2 regions of the Nocardioides sp. Z50_6 genome follow, and region 2 is predicted to be linked to the other one. Evidence: riboswitches for the same ligand, from Rfam matches in the RefSeq annotation. Region 2 holds a riboswitch; the other holds the start of a gene.
The links. Region 2 has a riboswitch for cobalamin ahead of AC4BGE_RS01830 (hypothetical protein). Riboswitches for the same ligand answer to the same signal wherever they lie in the genome.
Positions count from the first base shown of each region.

Region 1: linked by a shared signal. The riboswitch ahead of AC4BGE_RS16795 (hypothetical protein) and the one ahead of AC4BGE_RS01830 (hypothetical protein) in region 2 are both predicted to bind cobalamin.

Region 1 covers NZ_JBZAJB010000008.1:113,877-117,292, forward strand. Annotated here, with positions in the region: gene AC4BGE_RS16795 (hypothetical protein) at 72-1,169, opposite strand; cobalamin riboswitch at 1,260-1,402, opposite strand; gene AC4BGE_RS16800 (hypothetical protein) at 1,727-3,136, shown strand; gene AC4BGE_RS16805 (hypothetical protein) at 3,133-3,416, shown strand, end outside.
Region 2 covers NZ_JBZAJB010000001.1:379,340-382,755, reverse strand. Annotated here, with positions in the region: gene gatA (Asp-tRNA(Asn)/Glu-tRNA(Gln) amidotransferase subunit GatA) at 1-85, shown strand, start outside; gene gatB (Asp-tRNA(Asn)/Glu-tRNA(Gln) amidotransferase subunit GatB) at 82-1,599, shown strand; cobalamin riboswitch at 1,642-1,785, shown strand; gene AC4BGE_RS01830 (hypothetical protein) at 1,859-3,016, shown strand; gene AC4BGE_RS01825 (hypothetical protein) at 3,013-3,416, shown strand, end outside.

The DNA.
Region 1 (3,416 bases), on a different contig from region 2:
GTCACGCACGAACGTCCATTTGTGGTGCGGTCGCGCGCAGGTTTGAACGCGCCAGGCGCCCGTAACAGCCCTTAACGCTTGACTTTGACGGTCTTCACGGAGGTGCGGGTCGCCTTGGCGTAGCCCGCCTTGCGGCCGGTCACCTTGACGCTGATCCGCTTGCGGGCGTCCTTAACTCCGAGGACGTAGTGCTTTTCGGTGGCGCCGGGGATGGCTTGCCCATCGCGCAGCCAGCGGTACATCCACGTGACATTGCCGGGCTTCCACGACTTCACAGTGGCCTTCAGCGTCTTCCCAACGACAACCTTGCCGACGATCCTGGGCTGCGCGGCGGCCTGTCGACCGGCCCGCACCTTCATGCTCGTGCCGGAGACTGCTGTGCCCTCGACGCCATCAGGGCGGACTCCCGCAACCCGTACGGAGAAAGTTGATCCCCGGTCGGCCGCGGTCAGGGTGTAGGACCTCTTCTCCCCACCGGGGAGGGGTGAACCGTCGCGCATCCACTGGTAGGAGAGGCTGCTGCCGACGGGCCAGGCCCCGACCTGGGCGGTCAGCCTCCTGCCGACCCTGGCCGTTCCGGCGATCGAGGGGACCGGCGGCAGGAAGGCGGGCTCCGCCTGCCCAGGCGTCGGCTGCGTCTGCGCACTGGGAGGCGTGGCCACCGGCTCGGGCGTGGGCTCGGGCGTGGGCTCCGGCTCGGCGAACTGGGGGGTGGCCCTCGGCACGCTCACCCAGTCCTCGCCCACGAGGCGGGCGCCGAGAGCCTTGTTCACGTTGGCGCCGTCAGCGATGAGCCCGTAGTTCGACGTGTCCCAAGGGCCCGGCACCGCGGCGCCGGAGAAGAACCAGTGCATCGCGTCACCGCTGTACTCCTCGACGCCGTCGATGGCGGTGACGTAGCTTCCCTGGTGCTCCACGTCGAGACCCACGGCGCGCAGCGCGTCGACTCGGGTGCCGTCCCGAGTCTCGTCGATCTCGCCGCCGACCAGGCAACGGACCTGGAATCCCTCCTCGGGAATCCCTGCACCCTCGCCGTCGCCGTAGTCGACGACAACGCTGAGTCCCTCGTCCTCCAGGCACCAGCCGGTGCGCCAGTCGGCGGCGTACGCCGGGGTGAACATGCCGCTGAGCGTGCCGGACGCGAGTGCTCCGACGACGGTGAGCGCCAAGGTGCGGCTCTTCATGGGTACTCCAGTTCTGGAGCAGGGGAGGCCGACGTGCGCGGACGTCGGCGACCAACTGCGATCCTCGACAGTGTGGGAATGGTCGCGCGGCACGAAGGCATTCCGACTTCGACGTGGACGGGCCACATCGTCACGGTTGCGGGTCAGCGCCGGATTCGCACCGGCTTCCCCTTCGGACGCAGGCGGCACGCTACGTCACATGTCCGGGTGGAGAGCAACCCGCCTGGCATGAGCTGACTCACTCAGTCGGGCATCGCCCCCCGCGTGGTCCTGTTCCGAAGACCCGTGTGCCACACTCCACGCTGTCACCCTCAGTGACGCATCCCCACCAGAGGAAGCCGGTGCGAATCCGGCGCTGTTGCGCAACCGTGAGCTGGTCTCCAGCGAGTCGGGAACTCCGGGGATGCAGCCGTCACCCGTTGTCGCACAAGCACGGGCTCGGAAGCCGGGGAGCGTCGAGCTCCTGAGGTTGCCGCGTCTGCGTGCACCTCCAGGAAGGCCCCGCCGTGCAGCGTGAACCGTCTGCCAGAACGCCTCGTTCAGTGCTCAGATCGGCCCCGACCCCGGGGCTCGTGGGGCTGCTCGCCGTGGTCGCGGCGACGGTCGCAGTGGCGCCGGCTCATGGTGTCGGTCCGACCCAGCGGGCACTGTGCGACGGGTACGTGCAGGCGTGCGTGATCGACGTCGAGGAACGCGCGGCCGGCGACCAGCAGCTGTTGCAGGTCAGGGGCGCCGGGCACCCGGGGGTGACTCTGGAGCTGCAGTTCTACGTGATCGAGTTCAACTCCCTGGGCGAGGTGACCGGTCTCGTCCCCAGCGGGGAGTCCGTCACCACCGGCACCAAAGCCTCAGGTGCCTCGGGCGAGGGCAGGTTCGACACCGTCAAGCTCGTCCCGCGCACCCTGGATGACGTGCCCGGCGGGTGGGGCTTCGTGGGCCTGGCCGACGACGGCTCGCTGGACCTGAGCACCCGCCTGGGCAAGGTCGTCGAGTTCAGCGGCCGCACGCTCAAGCTGTTGGGCGACGGTTATGCGGAGCAGAAGCCGGTGGACGTGCAGCTGGAGATGCAGGTCCTCGGCAACGTGGTGGGCACGGGCTACTGGGTGGAGTACCTCGACGCGGACGGCACCTGGACCCCGGTCCCCGGTCACGGCTACACCGCGGCGCAACGGCTGCGCAACAGCCCTGGAGAGATCTCGGCCGTGACCTACACCGTGCCGGCCGAGTTGACCCCAGGCCAGGTCCACCGGTTCCGGATCAACCACCACCTCAACTACGCCAGCTCCCCGGACCACCCCGTGGCCCGTCCGGCCTTCGCCGAGTGGAACGTCATCCCCTCCGAGCACGGCGAGGCGAGGGAGCGCGGCAAGCAGCTCGACACCACCAAGCAGCCCGGTCTGCCCGACCCGGACCCGGCCCAGCCGCCCGGGGGCACGGCGCCGCCCAGCGGGGGAGGGGGCGGCCAGCCGGTCCCGGGCGATGAGCCCGAAGACCTGGACGCGACGCTCCCGGTGCCTTCGGCGGCCCCGTCCGCGCCTCCTGCGGCAGGCCCCTCCCCGACCCGGTCGCCCGCGGGCAGCGCTCCCGCGACGCGGGACCCGTCGGCGGTAGCCTCACCGACCGCGCAGCCCGGCGGCGGCCACGCTTCGTCGCCCGGTCCCTCCCCGGCTCCTCCTACGCCTCCTCCCGGGACTCCTTCCGCTGGGGCGAGTCCGGGCGGCTCACCCACCCAGGGCGCTGCCACGGCCCTGTCGTCCAACTCGGCTGCCGACCCGGTGGACCCGCCGGTGTGGGGAGAGGAGGCGTCGAGCGTGGCGGCGCCCAGGGTCGAGGAGGCGAGGCAGTCCGTCCGCTGGCTCCTGGCCCTGCTGCTCGCAGCAGCGCTGGCCGCGCCCGCCGGCTGGCTCCTCACCCGACGAGTGCGCCGCGTCACCTGGGGGACGACGTGGTGAGACGGCAGCTCCTCGCCCCCCTGATGCTGGGAGTCGTCGCGCCCGCTCTCGTCTCCGCCCCAGCCGCTCACGCGGTCGGGCCGGAGACGCGGCGCCTGTGCGGTGACGACCGGGTGCGTTGCTCGGTCCAGGTGCCGACGCGGTGGCTGGACGGGGCGACCCACCAGGTCGGTGTGACCGGGCGTCCCGACAGCACGGTGGAGATGCAGGCGTTCTCGCTGACCCCGGCACGGTCGGCGTCGGGCCTACCCACCTGGACGCCGCTGGGTGCGTCCTTCGA
Region 2 (3,416 bases):
CGCCGCGGTCGAGGCCCTGCTGCAGGAGAAGTGGGGTGGTGCGGTCCTCGACCGCGCGCCCGAGCTGAAGGGAGCCCGTCAGTGAGCACCAGGACCGCCGAGCTGCTCTCCTTCGAGGAGACGCTGGAGAAGTACGACCCCGCGCTGGGCCTCGAGGTCCACGTCGAGCTCAGCACGCTGACCAAGATGTTCTGCGGCTGCCCCACCGAGTTCGGTGCCGAGCCCAACACCCAGGTCTGCCCGACCTGTCTGGGCCTGCCCGGTGCCATGCCGGTCGTCAACCGGAAGGCGGTCGAGGGGGCCATCCGGATCGGCCTGGCGCTGAACTGCCAGATCGCCGAGTGGTGCCGCTTCGCCCGGAAGAACTACTTCTACCCGGACATGCCGAAGAACTTCCAGACCTCGCAGTACGACGAGCCGATCGCCTTCGACGGCTGGATGGACGTCCAGGTCGAGGGTGCGGACGGCGAGCCGGAGACGTTCCGGGTCGAGATCGAGCGCGCCCACATGGAGGAGGACACCGGCAAGACCCTCCACGTCGGTGGTGCCACCGGCCGGATCCACGGCGCGGACTACTCGCTCGTCGACTACAACCGGGCGGGCATCCCGCTGATCGAGATCGTCACCCGGCCCATCCAGGGCGCGGGGGAGCGGGCTCCGGAGATCGCCAAGGCATACGTCGCCCAGCTGCGCGAGCTGATCGTCGCCCTCGACGTCTCGGACGCACGGATGGACCAGGGCTCGATCCGGGCCGACGTCAACCTCTCGCTGGCTCCCAAGGGCTCCGGGGTGCTCGGCACCCGCACCGAGACCAAGAACGTGAACTCGCTGCGTTCGGTCGAGCGTGCGGTCCGCTACGAGATGCGGCGGCACGCCGCCGTGCTGCAGTCGGGGGCCTCGATCCTGCAGGAGACGCGCCACTGGCACGAGGACACCGGCATCACCACCAGCGGCCGGGAGAAGTCCGACGCCGAGGACTACCGCTACTTCCCCGAGCCCGACCTGGTGCCGGTGGCCCCGTCGCGGGAGTGGGTGGAGGAGCTGCGCGGGACGCTCCCGGAGAACCCGACCCAGAAGCGGGCCCGGCTGCAGGCCGACTGGGGCTTCTCCGACCTGGAGATGCGCGACACCGTCGGCGCCGGCGCGCTGCTGCTGATCGAGGAGACCGTCGCCGCCGGCACCGCCCCGCAGGCGGCGCGCAAGTGGTGGCTCGGTGAGATGGCCCGGCGGGCCAACGAGACCGGCACCGAGATCGACGCCCTGGGGGTCACCCCGCAGCAGGTCGCGGCGGTGCAGGCGCTCGTGGACGCCGGCACGCTCAACGACAAGCTGGCGCGCCAGGTCTTCGACGGCCTGCTGGCCGGCGAGGGGACGCCGGAGCAGATCGTGGAGGCCCGCGGCCTCGCGATCGTCTCCGACGAGGGCGCCCTGTCGACCGCCGTCGACAACGCCATCGCGGCCAACCCGGACGTGGCCGACAAGATCCGCGACGGCAAGGTGGCCGCCGCCGGTGCGCTCATCGGTGCGGTGATGAAGGAGATGCGCGGGCAGGCCGACGCCGGCCGGGTGCGCGAGCTGATCCTGGAGAAGCTGGCCTGATCGGCTGTCCCGGACCCCTTCGGCGGGGACCGGGAGACCGGGTTACAGTGGGTGCGTCGCGGCGACCGTCGCGACGCACCCACGCTCACAGCTGGGGGAAGCCGGTCCAAGTCCGGCGCTGACCCGCAACCGTAGGCACGGTCCGACCGTGCGAGCCGGAACACCCACTGTGCTGCGTCCGAACATTCGCTGTCGAGGAACGCAGCGGTTCGATCCCCGCAGGGGACCGTCCCGCTCAGCAGCGGGAAGGACCACCCTCATGCTCCGTCACCACCCCCGACGTCGCCGTATCTCCGCGGCCGGCGCCACGCTCGCCCTGGTCTGTGCGGCCGCCACCGCCTGTGCGCAGGAGGAGGGCAGCCGCGCCGACACCGGTGCCGAGGCCAGCGTCTCCGACGCCCCGCGGCCGGCCGAGCTGGCCGCCACCTGGCTGCTGGCCAACCGGAACGCCGACGGACTGCTGGAGAACACCACCTCGTGGGAGGGCAAGACCTCCACGTCGGTGGACGTGGGCTCCAGCATCGATCTCGTGCTCGGGCTCTCGGCCACCGGGCTGCACGACGAGGAGGCCGCGGAGACCACGGACGCGGTCGCCGAGACCCTGGAGACCTACGTCGGCGCCGGCCGCGAGCTCTACTCGGGCCCCTCCGCGAAGGCGCTGCTCCTCGCGGTCGACCAGGATCGCGACCCGGCCGACTTCGGCGGGGTCGACCTCCAGGCCCGGGTCGAGGGCGCGGTGACCCCCCAGGGCGTCAACGCCGGCCGGCTCCGCGACCGCTCCGAGTACGGCGACTACGCCAACGCGATCGGCCAGTCCTACGCCGCGGCCGCCCTGACCCGGATCGGCAGCGAGAAGGCCGACGAGGTCACCGACTTCCTGCTCCTGCAGCAGTGCGAGCAGGGCTTCTTCCGCCTCGACTTCTCCGACCCCGGAGCCCGCGACCAGTCGTGCGCGGGTGACCAGGTGACCCCCGACCAGGCCCCGGACACCACTGCCCTCGTCGTGCTCCAGCTGGCGTCCCTCTCCGAGGAGGGGGAGCCCGAGCCCGCGGTGACGGAGGCGCTCGATCAGGCGACGACGTGGCTGCTCGAGCAGCAGGGTGAGGACGGCTCCTTCGCCGACCCGCAGAACGGCGTCAACGCCAACTCCTCGGGCCTGGCCGGGTGGGCGCTGGCCGAGCTCGGCGAGGACGACGCTGCGCGGCGGGCGGCCGCCTGGCTGCGGGGGCTGCAGGTGGTCGACGCCGACGGGGAGCTGGCGGATGAGACCGGCGCGGTGGCCTTCGACGAGTCGAGCCTCGCCGAGGCCCGGACCTACGGTCTCGACGACCCGCTCGACCGCTCGCCCTGGGTGATCGCCGGGGTGCAGGCCCTTCCGGTGCTGGCCGCGGCGGAGGGTGACGGGGAGGACCGGTGACCGTGCGGTCCCTGGGGGCCGCCGCGCTGGCGGCCGTCGGCGTCGCGCTCGCGGGCGCGGGGCTGGGGCTCTCAGCCGCCGGTCCGGCGGTCGCGGTGCCCGCTCCGTGTCCGCCCGAGGGCGTGACCGTCGTGGTCGACTTCGGCGCGCTGGTCGAAGCCGGGAACGGTGTCCGCACCGGGTGCGACCGCGCAGTCGCCGACGAGCGGGCTGCCACCAGCATCCAGGACGCGGGCTTCACCCTCGACCACGCCACCCGGGATCCCGGCTTCATCTGCCGGGTCGACGGGCTCCCGGCGTCCGACCCCTGTGTCAACGCGGCGCCGGCCGACGCCTACTGGAGCGTGTGGTGGGCCGACGGACAGGCCGACGGACAGGCCGACGGACAGGGGGGTGACTG